DNA from 2 places in the Cobetia amphilecti genome. Region 2 is predicted to be linked to the other one. Evidence: predicted binding sites of a transcription regulator. Region 2 holds the regulator's gene; the other holds the start of a gene.
The links. Region 2 encodes LexA, which represses DNA repair genes until DNA is damaged. Its sites were predicted from a motif close to TACTGTNTANNTANACAGTA; they were not measured.
Positions count from the first base shown of each region.

Region 1 (7,198 bases), 860 kb from region 2:
GCTCTGCTGGAACTGACGCAGCAGCTCCTTCTGCTCTTCATTCAGGCTGACCGGGGTCTCGATGACCACCTTGCACAGCAGGTCCCCGGCGGGGCCGCCACGCACCGGCTTGACGCCCTTGCCGCGCAGACGGAACAGCTTGCCGGTCTGGGTCTCGGCCGGAATCTTCAGCACGACACGCCCATCGAGGGTCGGCACGTTGAGCTCACCGCCCAGCGCCGCATCGACGAAGCTGATCGGCACTTCACACTGCAGGTGACGACCATCGCGCTTGAAGATCTCGTGCTCGCGCAGGTTGACCTGCACATACAGATCACCTGACGGCCCGCCGTTGACACCACCCTCGCCTTCGCCGTTCAGACGGATGCGGTCGCCGGTGTCGACGCCCGGCGGAATCTTGACCGAGAGGGTCTTGGATTCCTGGACGCGGCCTTCGCCGTGACACTTGCGGCACGGCACGCTGATCTTCTCGCCACGACCGTGGCAGGTCGGACACGCCTGCTCGACCGCGAAGAAGCCCTGCTGCATGCGCACCTTGCCCATGCCATTGCAGGTCGGGCAGGTTTCCTTGCTGGAACCCGGCTCGGCACCATCGCCATCGCAGTGGCCACAGGCGGCCAGACGCGGCACGCGGATATCGACCGTGGTGCCGGCAACCGCCGATTCCAGATCGAGATCCAGGTTGTAACGCAGGTCGCTGCCGCGCTGCGGAGCGTTCGGATTGCGACGACCACCGCCGCCACCGAAGATGTCACCGAAGACATCGCCGAACACATCGCCGAAGCCGCCGGCACCACCACCGCCAAAGCCGCCGCCACCGAAGCCACCGCCGCCCTGACCATCGACACCGGCATGACCGAACTGGTCATAGGCGGCGCGCTTGTCAGCATCGGACAGCACTTCGTAGGCCTCAGAGACTTCACGGAACTTCTCGGCCGAAGTTTCATCATCCGGGTTGCGGTCCGGGTGATGCTTCTGGGCCAGGCGTCGGTACGCCTTCTTGATGTCCTTGGTGTCGGCGCCACGCTCGACACCAAGCACTTCGTAATAATCACGCTTGGACATGGATCAGGTCCGCCTGGATTGCTGGCAGCCTGAGGCTGCCGGTCTGTTCTGGAATGCCGGTTGTCACCGGTGGCTCGCGGCTAGCGCAGGGCGCCACCGATGCAAACGACAACGCGGGACACCTTCACAAGGCTCCCGCGCTGTCATCAGACGTCGTTCAAGAAATCCCTCAGGACTTCTTGTCGTCGTTGACTTCCTCGTACTCGGCGTCAACCACGTCGTCGTCCTGCTTCTTGCCAGCCTGACCTTCGGCAGCCTGCTCACCCTGGGCGCCCTGCTCGGCGTAGAGCTTCTGCGCCAGGTTGCCGGACGCTTCGGTCAGTGCATCCAGCTTGGCCTGGATCGCATCCTTGTCGTCGCCTTTCAGGGCTTCTTCCAGCTCGGAGATCGCCGTCTCGATGGCTTCCTTCTCGCTGGCTTCGGCCTTGTCACCGGCTTCGGTCAGGGTCTTCTTGGTCGCGTGAATCATGCCGTCGGCCTGATTGCGCAGCTGGACCATTTCCTCGAACTTCTTGTCTTCGTCGGCGTTGGCTTCCGCGTCACGCACCATCTGTTCGATCTCGTCGTCGGACAGGCCGCCGGAAGACTTGATGACGATGGACTGTTCCTTGCCGGTCGCCTTGTCCTTGGCGGACACGTTCAGGATACCGTTGGCATCCAGGTCGAAGGCGACTTCGATCTGCGGCACACCGCGCGGTGCCGGCGGAATGTCGGCCAGGTCGAAACGACCCAGAGACTTGTTCTGCGCGGCCTGCTTGCGCTCACCCTGCAGGACGTGGATGGTCACCGCGCTCTGGTTGTCGTCTGCGGTGGAGAACACCTGGGACTTCTTGGTCGGGATGGTGGTGTTCTTCTCGATCAGCGGCGTCAGCACGCCACCCATGGTCTCGATACCGAGGGTCAGCGGGGTCACGTCCAGCAGCAGCACGTCCTTGACGTCGCCGCCCAGCACGCCGCCCTGGATACCGGCGCCGACGGCGACCGCTTCATCCGGGTTGACGTCCTTGCGGGCTTCCTTGCCGAAGAACTCGGCCACCTTGGACTGCACCAGCGGCATGCGGGTCTGACCACCGACCAGGATGACGTCGTCGATCTCGGAGGCGGACAGGCCGGCGTCGGACAGTGCGGTCTGGCACGGCTTCAGGGAGCGTGCGACCAGGTCGTCGACCAGAGACTCGAGCTTGGAACGGGTCACCTTGACATTCAGGTGCTTCGGACCGGTATTGTCAGCCGTGATGTACGGCAGGTTCACGTCGGTCTGCTGAGCGCTGGACAGCTCGATCTTGGCCTTCTCGGCGGCTTCCTTCAGACGCTGCATGGCGAGGTTGTCGCCGGACAGATCGATGCCGCTGTCTGCCTTGAACTGGTCAACCAGGTAGTTGATCAGGTGCATGTCGAAATCTTCACCACCCAGGAAGGTGTCGCCGTTGGTGGCGAGCACTTCGAACTGGGTCTCACCGTCGACGTCGGCGACTTCGATGATGGAGATATCGAAGGTACCGCCGCCCAGGTCGTAGACCGCGATGGTCTTGTCACCACGAGACTTGTCCATGCCGTAGGCGAGGGCTGCGGCAGTCGGCTCGTTGATGATGCGCTTGACGTCGAGACCCGCGATGCGGCCGGCGTCCTTGGTCGCCTGACGCTGGGAATCGTTGAAGTAGGCCGGCACGGTGATGACAGCTTCGGTGACTTCTTCACCGAGGTAGTCTTCCGCGGTCTTCTTCATCTTCTTGAGGATTTCCGCACTGATCTGCGGCGGAGCCATCTTCTTGTCTTTCACCTGCACCCAGGCGTCGCCGTTGTCGGCTTCGACAATCTTGTACGGCACCATCTTGATGTCTTTCTGAACCACATCATCCTTGAACTTGCGACCGATCAGGCGCTTGACCGCGAAGAGAGTGTTCTCCGGGTTGGTCACTGCCTGACGCTTGGCCGACTGGCCGACCAGAATCTCGTTGTCGTCGGTGTAAGCGATGATGGACGGTGTGGTGCGACCGCCTTCAGCGTTTTCGATGACCTTGGTTTTCTCGCCGTCGAGCACTGCCACACAGGAGTTGGTAGTACCCAAGTCAATACCGATGATGCGTCCCATAATCGTATACCTCGAATCTGTTGCTAGCCTGAAAGATAAGTCTGGATGTCGGCACCTTGTGTCGGTGCCTGAACTTGTTTCTCTAGATGGGGTCGCGTGTCAGGGTTTCAAGACCCGGCCGGGCAAATTTTCCCGGGCCGGATCGCCCTGAGCCCCCACAGGGCGCGATCCAGCGCCTATCGGGCGTCGGGAGCGCGCAGGCCTCAGGAGGCCTTGCTGACTGCCACCATCGCCGGACGCACCAGGCGGCCATTGAGGGTGTAACCCTTCTGCATCACGTCGATGACGCTGTTCGGCTCTGCATCCGGGGACGGCACCATGGCGACAGCCTGATGGTATTCCGGATCGAAGGGCTCGCCGTGCGGATCCAGCTGCTCGACGCCTGACTTGTTCAGGGCATCCAGCTGCATTTTCAAGGTCATCTCGATGCCTTCGACGTGGGTCTTGGCCGCTTCGTCACCCGACATGGATTCCAGCGCCTTCTCGAGGGAATCCACCACCGGCAGCATTTCCTTGACGAACTTCTCCAGCGCGAACTTGCGCGCCTTCTCGGCGTCCTGCTCGGCACGACGGCGCGCGTTCTGCGCATCGGCAGCCGCACGCAGCGCCTGGTCCTTGGCTTCCTTGACGGCCTGCTCAAGCTCTTCGACCTGGGCGGCCAGCATCTCGGCTTCCGGGTTGTCCACCAGAGAGCCTTCGGCGCCGGTATCGTCGGCATCCAGTACGTTGTCGATCACTTCACCTTCCGGCGTTTCCGGCTGCGGCTCGGCATCGCGAGCGGCACGCTGAAGCTCTTCATCCATCGGGGTCTGCGGGTCCTGAGCCATGCTGATCTCCTGCGGGCCGGCGTCTATGCGCCATTGCCCTGATTCGTGGCCTGCTGAGCTTGTCGCGAAGCATCACGCGTACTGGCTGACAGACAGGCCATGAGTTGCCTTGAGAGGCAGCAAGGCCAGGCCATTGCTGCCGACTGAAAGTGTCAGTGCCTCTATATGGGGACAGCACATCGCTTCTCAAGCCTTGCCGCGGGCTTTTCTCCCCACTGAGTCCAGCATGGATTGAAGGCCACCCGAACGTGCTGTATAAAAAGCCATGTTCACTGTATAAACATACTGTATGGCGACACCGTAGCCCGCCCATCGAGTCCGGGTCCGCTGATGTTCCCCCAGCACGGCGTACGTCAAAGCCCCCTCGGAGGTAGTCATGCTGCTGCAACTCGCCATCCAAGATTTTGCCATCGTCGAAACGCTGGAACTCGATTTCCGCCGCGGCATGACCGCCATCACCGGCGAGACCGGTGCCGGCAAGTCCATCCTGCTCGGCGCCCTCGGCCTGTGTCTGGGCGAGCGCGCCGATGCCGGCAGCGTGCGGCATGGCGCCGACCGCGCCGACCTCATCGCGCGTTTCGATATCAGTGAGCTTGGCGATGCCCGTCAGTGGCTGGATGAGCGCGAACTGGGCAGCGACGACTGCCTGCTGCGCCGCGTCATCACCGCCAGCGGCCGCTCCAAGGCCTGGATCAACGGCACGCCCTGCACCATCGCCGACCTGCGCGAGCTGGGCGAGCACCTGATCGACATCCACTCCCAGCACGCCCATCACTCCCTGCTCAAGGAAGAGACGCATCTGCGTCAGCTCGACGAATATGCGGGCCTGGAGACCCAGGCTGCCCAGTTGCGCGAGGACTTCCGCCACTGGCAGGAGGCGCATCGTCGCCTCAAGCGCATGAGCAATGATGGCGATGAGGTGCGTGCACGTCGCCAGCTGCTGCGCTATCAGGTCGAGGAGCTCGATGAACTGGCGCTGTGCGAAGGGGAGCTGGAAGCCCTGGAACAGGAGCAGGAAACGCTGGCCAATGCCGAGCAGATTCTGGCCGAGGCGCAGTCCGCCGCCGAGTGCTGTGATCACGACGAAGAAGGTGCGCTGTCACGCCTCAACCAGGCCCTGGCACGTCTGGCGCATCTGCCGGGCAACGAGCATGGCTCACTGGCCAGTGCGCTGGGCATGCTCGAGGAAGCGCGCATCCAGATAGAAGAAGCGGCGCGTGAACTGCATCGCTTCGTGGAAGTCACCGAACTCGATCCCGAGCGTCTGGCCTTCGTCGATGAGCGCCTGAGCCGCATTCACCAGATCGCGCGCAAGCATCATGTGATGCCGGACGAGCTGCATGGCCTTCATCAGCGTCTGAGCGAAGAACTCGACGGCCTGGGTGGCGATGAGGAGGCCATCGAAGCCTTGCGCGAAGAAGTGGCTCAGCGTCGCGAGGCCTGGAAGGGGCTGGCGAGTGAGGTGAGCGCCAAACGCGCCACTGCCGCCCCGCAACTGGCCAGCGACATCCAGGACCAGCTGGCCTTCCTCGGCATGGGCAAGGCCACCTTCGAGGTCGCCATCGAGGCGCGGGAGCGTCCGCAGCCCGAAGGCATGGAGCGTATCCACTTCCGCATCAGCGCCAACCCAGGCCAGCCGCCACGTGCGCTGGCCAAGGTCGCCTCCGGCGGCGAGCTCTCGCGTGTGTCACTGGCGATCCAGGTCGTGGCCGCCAGTCGCTCGACCATCCCCAGCCTGGTCTTCGATGAAGTCGATGTCGGCATCTCCGGCGCTACCGCCGAGATCGTCGGTCAGCTGCTGCGTCGACTGGGCGACAAGGGCCAGGTGCTGACCGTCACTCACCTGCCGCAGGTTGCCGCACAGGCGCATCAGCACCTGCATATAGAAAAGCAGGCCGAGAAGGACACGACCCGCACGCACATGGCGCTGCTGGATGAAAGTGGCCGCGTGCGCGAGTTGGCACGCATGCTGGGCGGCATTCACCTCTCCGAGCAGACCCTCGCCCATGCCCGCGAGATGCTGGGCGCTGCCGACAGCCGCCACTGAGCACTGTCGTCAAAGTCGCCGTCGCCGTTCATGCACTGCCAGCGACGTCCATTCGTCCAATGACGCTCCTCAACAAGACGAACGCCAGAGCCCTGGACTCAGAAAACATGAACGCCAGATACACGAACGGCCGCCCCTGAGGGCGGCCGTTCGTGTATCTGGCCGGAGAAGGCTCTCCGGCCACGTCATCCCTGACGCAACCCGCGTCAGCTATCGCTCTTGTCGCCCTTGGGACGCACGTAGAGCACTAGCGCATGCTCGACCAGCTCATAGCCGTGCTCCTCGACGATCTCGCGCTGACGACGCTCGATCTCGGGATCACAGAACTCTATGATCTCGCCGCTGTCCAGACATACCATGTGGTCATGGTGTTCTTCCTGGGACAGTTCGAAGACGGCGTGACCGCCATCGAAGTTGTGACGCATCACCAGTCCCGCTGTTTCAAACTGGGTGAGCACACGATAAACCGTCGCCAGACCGACATCTTCGCCAGCCTCAAGCAACGCCTTGTACACGTCCTCGGCACTCAGGTGTCGATCCGTCGATTTCTCGAGGATCTGCAGGATCTTGACTCGCGGTAGGGTTACCTTGAGTCCCGCCTTGCGCAGTTCATGGTTCTGATCGGCCATGCTGGGGTACTCTTCGCAGTCGCTTGATGTATCAGGTATGATCGGCCAAGGCAAAACGATAGGGAATCTTCAGGGCAAATGCAAAACTTGATCAAAACAGTCGCCTTTTGCAGCGCCCTGTCGCTGCTCACCGGGTGCAGCTACTTCAGCGTCTACAAGCGCGACCTTCCTCAGGGCAACCTGATCAAGCCGGAAATGGTCGAGCAATTGAAGCCGGGCATGAGCCGCGAACAGGTCATCTACGTGATGGGCTCACCGCTGCTGACCGCCCCCTTCAGTGAGGATAGCTGGGACTACGTCTATCGCCTCAAGAAAGCGGATGGCGAAATCATCAACAAGCGCGTGACGTTGACCTTCGCAGGCGATTCACTCTCCAACATCGACAAGAGCGGCGACATCGACCAGGAAACCGTCATCGTGCCGGACCTGGACATCGACCCTCGCGCGGCACAGCCTAACCGTGCTGAACCCAAGGCAGGCGCAGCCGACCTGCCTGAAGAGCGCTGATCACTGTCCTCTTCACTCAGTGACAAGCCAG
Region 1 covers NZ_CP136695.1:504,336-511,533, reverse strand. The annotation lists gene dnaJ (molecular chaperone DnaJ) at 1-1,065, opposite strand, end outside; gene dnaK (molecular chaperone DnaK) at 1,235-3,157, opposite strand; gene grpE (nucleotide exchange factor GrpE) at 3,361-3,984, opposite strand; gene recN (DNA repair protein RecN) at 4,361-6,031, shown strand; gene fur (ferric iron uptake transcriptional regulator) at 6,238-6,660, opposite strand; gene R1T44_RS02250 (outer membrane protein assembly factor BamE) at 6,739-7,167, shown strand.
Region 1: the regulator LexA is predicted to act here: its motif matches at 4,255-4,274, upstream of recN (DNA repair protein RecN).

Region 2 (7,198 bases):
CCATGCGGTCGAGTGCCACTTCAAGGTCAGCTTGCGGGATCAGGCAATCGGCATTGTCCATCACCTCACGCATTTCGTCATGCAGGGCGGTGAGGGTCTCAGGCGTCGGAGTCAGCATCGGGAGTTTCCTGGGTGTCACTGGCCTCATCTCCACGCCGGACGGGCGCAGAGGAGGATGTAGCAGCGGCGGTTGAATCAGAACGGCGGCGGGACCCGCGCGTCTGCGTGTCTGATGACGCCGCGGCATTCTCAGCCTCGGCGTCGTGTTCATGGTGGCGTCCTTCGAAGGACAGTACATCGGCAAAATGCAGACGCTGGCCCGGCAGCGCCACCTGGGCATCATGCTCACGGATGATGTCGTGCACCTTGAGCAGGACATCCTGCTTGATCGCGTGGTACTTCACCCAGTCGGTGGTGCGCGTGAAGACATAGACGAAGAAGTTCAGCGAATGCTCACCATAGGTGGTGAAGTTCACGATCTGGGTGCGCGTCTGGTCGATCTCGTCATGGCCTTCCAGCATCTCGCGTACCGCGGCAACGATGGGGCCGACCTGGGCGGCATCCTCATAGCGCAGCCCCACGGTCTCGAAGATGCGGCGATTGTACATGCGCGACGGATTCTCCACCGAGATGCTGGTGAAGATGGCGTTCGGCACGTAGAGGGGCCGCATGTCGAAGGTGCGGATGCGCGTCAGGCGCCAACCGATATCCTCGACGGTGCCCTCGATCTCGCGGTCCGGTGAGCGGATCCAGTCGCCGACCTTGAAGGGCCGGTCGAGATGGATCATCAGGGCGCCGAAGAAGTTGGCCAGCAGATCCCGCGCCGCAAAGCCGACCGCGATACCGCCGACACCCCCGAAGGCCAGCACCCCGGACAACGAGACGCCGAGATTCTGCAGGATGGCCAGCCCCACCAGCACGACCACGACCGCCCGCAGCAGCTTGCTGATCGCCGAGGCCGTGGTGGCATCCATCGCGTTGACGTTGGTGCCGGGCGGCGGCATGGTGCGCAGCGCCTCGAAGCGCTTGACCATGCGAATCAACGCCCAGGCCAGCGCCAGCAGGGTCACGATCTGGCGCGCCGTGCCCAGGTACTTCTCGGCCCCGCCGAGGCTGAACTGGCCGGCGATGATGCCGAGCGCCAGCAACACCCCCATGCTGTAGAGCCAGAATGACAAGGGATGACGCAGGCCATGCACCAGGGCGTCATCCCACAGGTTGCGGCTCTTCTCGGCATGCGTCGCCAGGCGGCTGAGCACCACCCGCTCGATGAGGTGCAGCAACAGCACCGCCAGCAGTAGCAGAGCGAGATTGATGCCCCACAGCGGCAGACCAAAGGTCTGCTCGACCCATTGGCGCAGCGGCTCGACCCATTGATTGATCATCTCTTCGGCAGGCGCTGCCAGCTTGTCGGCAGCAGCCTCGGTGGCGGATTGCTCAGCCATGGGAATTCCTTGCCAGTCTTCGACTCGAAAAAGGCACCGCGTGCCTGATTATTGCGCGCTACCGGACTCAGAGACCGACCGTGCGTCAGACGCGTCAGCGGCGCCTAGCGTGCCCGAGGGCATGGCAGCCTGCTGTGATGCCTGACTGGCCGCCATCGATTCGAGCCGCGCGTGGGTGCGCCGCCAGCGTGCCAGCCCCACCAGACCATCCAGCGTCGGGCGAGCTCGCGCATAGCGCAGACGCGCCTGGCGCTTGCCACGGTGGCGCTGCTCATCGTCATCGAGGCTGTCGAGCACTTCGCGCGCGGCGGCCGGGTCATTGCAGACCAGCGCCATGTCGCAGCCGGCGTCCAGCGCCAGGCGTGCACGCTCTGCCGGGCCACCTTCCGCGACGGCCGCCGCCATGCCGAGATCATCGGAGAAGATGGCGCCCTTGAAGCCGAACTCTTCGCGCAGCAGGCCCAACCAGCTGGGTGAGAAGCCCGCGGGACGTGCATCGAAATCCGGATAGATCACATGCGCCGGCATCACGCCACCCAGGCGCTCGGCGAGGGCCGCGAAGGGCTTGAGGTCATGTTCGCGCAGCTCGCGGAACGGCCGCGGGTCGACCACGCGCTCCAGATGGGTATCTGCCGAGATGCCACCATGCCCCGGGTAGTGCTTGCCGACGGCGGACATGCCCGCCTCCTGCAGCCCGTCGATGAAGGCGCCGCCCACCGCGATGACGTCTTCCGGCGTGGCGCCGAAGCTGCGATCGCCAATGATGGTCGAGCCCGCCACATCGATATCCAGTACCGGCGCAAAGGTGATATCACAGCCGATGGCTGCCATTTCCATGCCCAGCAGCCAGCCGGCATCGCGTGCCAGACCCAGGCCTGCGGCCTGGGCGTCTTCGCCGCAGCCATCACAGTCACGCCCGAGACAGCACTGCGCCAGGCTGCGCATCGATGGCAGGCGTGTCACGCCCTCGCGCAGACGCTGGACGCGCCCGCCTTCCTGATCGATGGCGATCAGCAGGTGGGGATTGACGCTGCGAATCTCGCGGCTCAGTTCCAACACCTGCTCGGGAGAAGCGCAGTTGCGCGCAAACAGGATGACGCCCCCGACGGCAGGGCGTGCCAGCAGTTCACGTTCGTCGCGGGCGAGGGTCAGCCCCGCAACATCGACCATTACGGAGCCCAGTGGCTGTGTCATGTCATCCTTCCTGTCCATGGCCTGCGGCAGTGATGTCCCGTGAAGAGAGGAGCCACGACCGCCAGGACTTCATGTCTTTTACGGGGCTCGGCAGCCTGGAAGAAACGTGATGAATCAGGCTGCCAGCGCGAGGAAAGGCGCAATTCTAGCCGACTGAACCCCTATCGAACAGTCGCGGCCAGCTGCGCCCCGGCAAGGGGCTGTCACGCAGATTCCGGTGACAGCTCATGGAGGGTATCAGACTCGGGCACCAGCGCCTTCAGGCATGCAGCAGTACCGGGGTGCCGGGCACAGCCTCGGCAAAGAGTCGCAGCAGGTCGTCATCACGCAAGCGAATGCAGCCGTGGGACGCCGCTACCCCCATGGGCTCCGTGCTGGGCGTGCCATGAAAATAGATGTAGCGGCGCAGACTATCGACCCGCTCGCTGCGGGCATTGCGACCACGATTGACGCCGGGCTCGCGGCCGCTGAGCCACAGAATGCGCGTCAGGATCCAGTCACGCTCAGGATGCTCCGCGGCAAGCTCGGGCGTGAACACCTCGCCCGTGAAGCGCCGTCCGCGATAGACGGCGCCACGCGGATTGCCCGCCCCGATGGCGGCTCGAATCACATGCCAGCCGGTTGGCGTGCAACCGCTGCCGTCGAGCTCGCCAATACCGTTGAGGCCGCTGGAGATCGCGCAGGCGTGCACCAGCGCCTCAGGGTCAGCCGCGGGGGGCGGCGCATCACGACTGCCACTCGGCGCGTCATTGCGTATCTCAAGGCTTTGGCGCGAGAGGTCCACCGCTACCCAGCAGGCCATCAGCTGGCCGCCTGGGTGACCGCCTCACCATCTCCGAGCGAGGCCGGCAACGGCGCTGCCATCGCCGCGACCACCACCGGACGCATGTGCTGGATCAGCTCACGCACCGTGGTGTGATGGCCGTACTCGGCTTCCTCGATATCGCGCAGCGCATCCAGGCCCGAGAAGGTGAAAATCACGCTGCCGAGCATGAAGTGCAGGCGCCAGAAGCGCTCGTTGTCCGGCAGATCAGGCGTCGCCAGCTTCAAAAGCTCGGCGAAGCGGCTGAAGACCGTGCCGTAATGCTCGCGGATATAGCGTCGCATGTGGCCCTGCCCCTGGGTATAGGCCAGCCCGAGCAGGCGCATGAAGGTACGCAGGCTGTTGCGCTCGGCCGGCACCTCCAGCACGGTACGCGCCATCACCTCCAGCAGGACCTCCAGCGGCACCTGACGCCCGGCGTATTGCTGCTCGACGCTGTCGAGTGCCGCGTGGAAGCGCTCACTGAACGGGTCGAGATAGCGTGCGAAGACCGCCTGGATCAGCGATTTCTTGGAGCCGAAGTGGTAGTTCACCGCCGCCAGATTGACCTTGGCCTTGCTGGTAATGTTACGCAGTGAGGTCTCGGCGAAGCCGCGCTCGGCGAACAGCACCTCGGCAGTATCGAGGATGCGGGTAACGGTATCGGTCTGGGCCATGGGCGGAACCCTTGTCAGGTAGAAAAGAACTGGAGTCGTAGGTCACGGCGCAAGCCCCGCGCGGCGACTCTCTCATGAGGTGGTGCATGTTCACCGCAAGGCACGTTCGATCACGGCACCCGTGAGCACCGCCATCGACGAACATTCGTTTGAAACACTTTGATTCTAGCGCGCCATGCCATGACTGACAATTCTCTCGCGTTTCAAACGCCAGAGGTTTAGCCAAGCCTGATATTCCCTCAACGCTGACCGTGCCGATTCAAGGGCTCGCCTAGCTGGGTGACTGACCACCCCGCCAGCGCCAGGCCGGGTTCACTTCCAGACATTCACCACCAGACATTTACCTCCAGGCATTCACTTCCAGACATTCCCATCAAGAAAGAATGCCTCGGATATCGGCACGAAAAGTCGCCAGACAGCGATATCTCGGCGACTACCTGCCCTTTGAGGCCACCACGCAAGCCACGATGCCTTGCATGACCGCCATGACTGGATACAATGACAGTTGTATGGATGCACACCCCGTGCCGTCAGCTCAAGATGCCGCCCAGGCCAAAGGCAATGCCATGACCCAGCCGCTTACTCCGCGCCAGCAGGATGTCTTCGACTTCATCATCAAGACCATCAAGTCCTCTGGCTACCCGCCGACGCGGGCCGAAATCGCCCAGGCGCTGGGCTTCCGCTCACCGAATGCTGCCGAGGAGCATCTGCGTGCCCTCAAGCGCAAGGGCGCCATCGAGATGGTGCCGGGCACCTCTCGCGGCATTCGCGTGCCGTCGCTGGCTGACGTCGACGACAGCGCCAACGATGGCCTGCCGGTGATCGGGGAAGTGGCCGCCGGCAGTCCGATTCTTGCCAGCGAGCATATCGACCGTCACTGCCCGCTGCCGAGCGACTACTTCTCGCCGGCTGCCGACTACCTGTTGCGCGTGCGCGGCGTGTCGATGAAGGACGTGGGAATTCTGGAAGGCGACCTGCTGGCCGTGCACCGCACCAGCAGCGTGCGTGACGGACAGATCGTAGTGGCACGTCTGGGGGATGAGGTCACCGTCAAGCGCTTCCGCCGTGACGGGCACTACGTGTGGCTGGAAGCCGAGAACGAGGACTTCTCGCCGATCAAGGTCGACCTGCGCACGGACAGCCTGGAGATCGAAGGTCTCGGGGTGGGCGTCATCCGCGATGGCGGCCTGCACTGAGGCCTTGACCAGCAGCGCTTTGAGCAACGAGCTATGCCCAGCAGCACCTTTCTCGCAGAGCTCTGAGCAACAGAAAAGCCGCACGCATTGCACAAAAAAACCCGCCTCGAGGCGGGTTTTTTTGTGCGCGAAGCGCGAGCGATGAATCAGTGCACGATGCCTTCTGACTGCTCGTCCTCGTCTTCTTCGCCATCCCAGAGGCGAGTCCGGGTGATGGCGTGGTCGATCATCTCACGCGCGACCTCGAAACGATTGTCACGCAGCAGATCGGCGGCCTCGTCCGAAATGCGAATGCTGAGCAGCGGCTCACCTTCGCTTTCCGCGGCGCGCAGAATCACTTCACCATCTTCCATTTGCACAATTTCAAGTACGGCGGGATCGGACACGTCATTCCTCCTGCACGGCATCTCGCGAGATACCGGCGTCGTTGTAATCGTCAGCGCGACGGCTGGCAAGCCCGGCACCGCGTTGCCATCAGCGACGCAGAAAAAAGTACGACCACAGCCAGAGCCATGGTCGTACCGGAGAATGCAGGGCTTGCCACAATGCGATCAGTCTAGCACCCGTGAAGGCGAAACGTCACCCGATTGCCATGCGCCAGTCATCACCAGCGTGCAGCACCAGATCAACGCCTTGACCTACCACTCGACACTCGACTCGCGCAGCTGCGGCAGCAGCGCCTTGAATGCCGTGATGGCGGCACTGAGACGCTCGGCCAGCGAGGCGCTCGAGGCTGCCGCGATGATCAGACCATCACCACGCGAACGCGATTCCTCGCGGCGAGCGACGCCGCCCTCTTCATGCAGGCGGGTCACATCCGCGACCAGCTCAGACAACCAGCTGTCGGAATGCTCCAGCAGGCTGCGCAGCTGCTCGACCTCGGCGATGGGCGTCGGCGGCGACGCCAGGCGCTCGCGCCAGCTACCCTCTGGCCAGCGCGCCGTCACGGCACACTCTTCCAGCAATGACGCCAGCGCCAGCTCCAGCAGGGCGAGCGCGCCCTCTTCACCGGCCATGCGACGCGCCACGGCATGCTCATCGTCGCCAGAGGCTGCTGACTGGGCCAGCAGCAACTCGGCCTGATACAGCAGCTGATTGGTACGGGCACGCTGGCTCATCAGCTCTTGGCTCCCTTGCGCTTGTCCTCGACGACCCAGCGGCCGTTGTCGTAGGTCGCCTTCCAACCGGTCGCCTTGCCTTCCTCATCGGTCATGACGTACTGAGCCTTGACCTTGCGCGAGAAGCGAATCTGCGCCGGACGTCCGTCCGGGTCCTGATCCGGGGCTTCGAGAATGAAGTGATACTTCTCCGGCAGCTCGTCGGCATGCGCCTTGAGCTCCTTGACCAGCGGCGGACGCGTCTCGCGATTCTTGGGGAACTGACTGGCCGCCAGGAACAGGCCACTGGCGCCATCGCGCAGCACGTAGTGGTCCTCGACCTTGACGCAGGCAAGTTCCGGCATCGGAATCGGGTCCATCTTCGGCGGCGCCACCTCACCGGACTTGAGCAGCTTGCGGGTATTCTTGCAATTCTCGTTGGTGCAGCCGAAGTACTTGCCGAAACGCCCGGTCTTGAGCTGCATGTCGGAACCGCACTTGTCGCACTCGATCACCGGGCCATCGTAGCCCTTGATGCGGAACTGACCTTCCTCGACCTCGTGACCGACACAGTCCGGGCTATTGCCGCAGACATGCAGCTTGCGCTGCTCATCGATCAGGTAGCTGTCCATCGCGGTGGCGCAGATCGGGCAGCGACGCTTGGCGCGCAGCGCATCCGTCTCGGCATCTTCACCGGCATCGGCCGCCACGGCTTCATCGCCCGGCAGCAGATCGATGGTGGTCTTGCAGCGCTCCTTGGGCGGCAGGTTGTAGCCGGAACAGCCCA
Region 2 covers NZ_CP136695.1:1,362,076-1,369,273, reverse strand. The annotation lists gene R1T44_RS05880 (hypoxanthine-guanine phosphoribosyltransferase) at 1-118, opposite strand, end outside; gene R1T44_RS05875 (mechanosensitive ion channel family protein) at 99-1,445, opposite strand; gene nagZ (beta-N-acetylhexosaminidase) at 1,494-2,639, opposite strand; gene R1T44_RS05865 (L,D-transpeptidase) at 2,899-3,441, opposite strand; gene R1T44_RS05860 (TetR/AcrR family transcriptional regulator) at 3,441-4,118, opposite strand; gene lexA (transcriptional repressor LexA) at 4,685-5,314, shown strand; gene R1T44_RS05850 (hypothetical protein) at 5,461-5,700, opposite strand; gene R1T44_RS05845 (DUF6586 family protein) at 5,953-6,432, opposite strand; gene topA (type I DNA topoisomerase) at 6,432-7,198, opposite strand, start outside.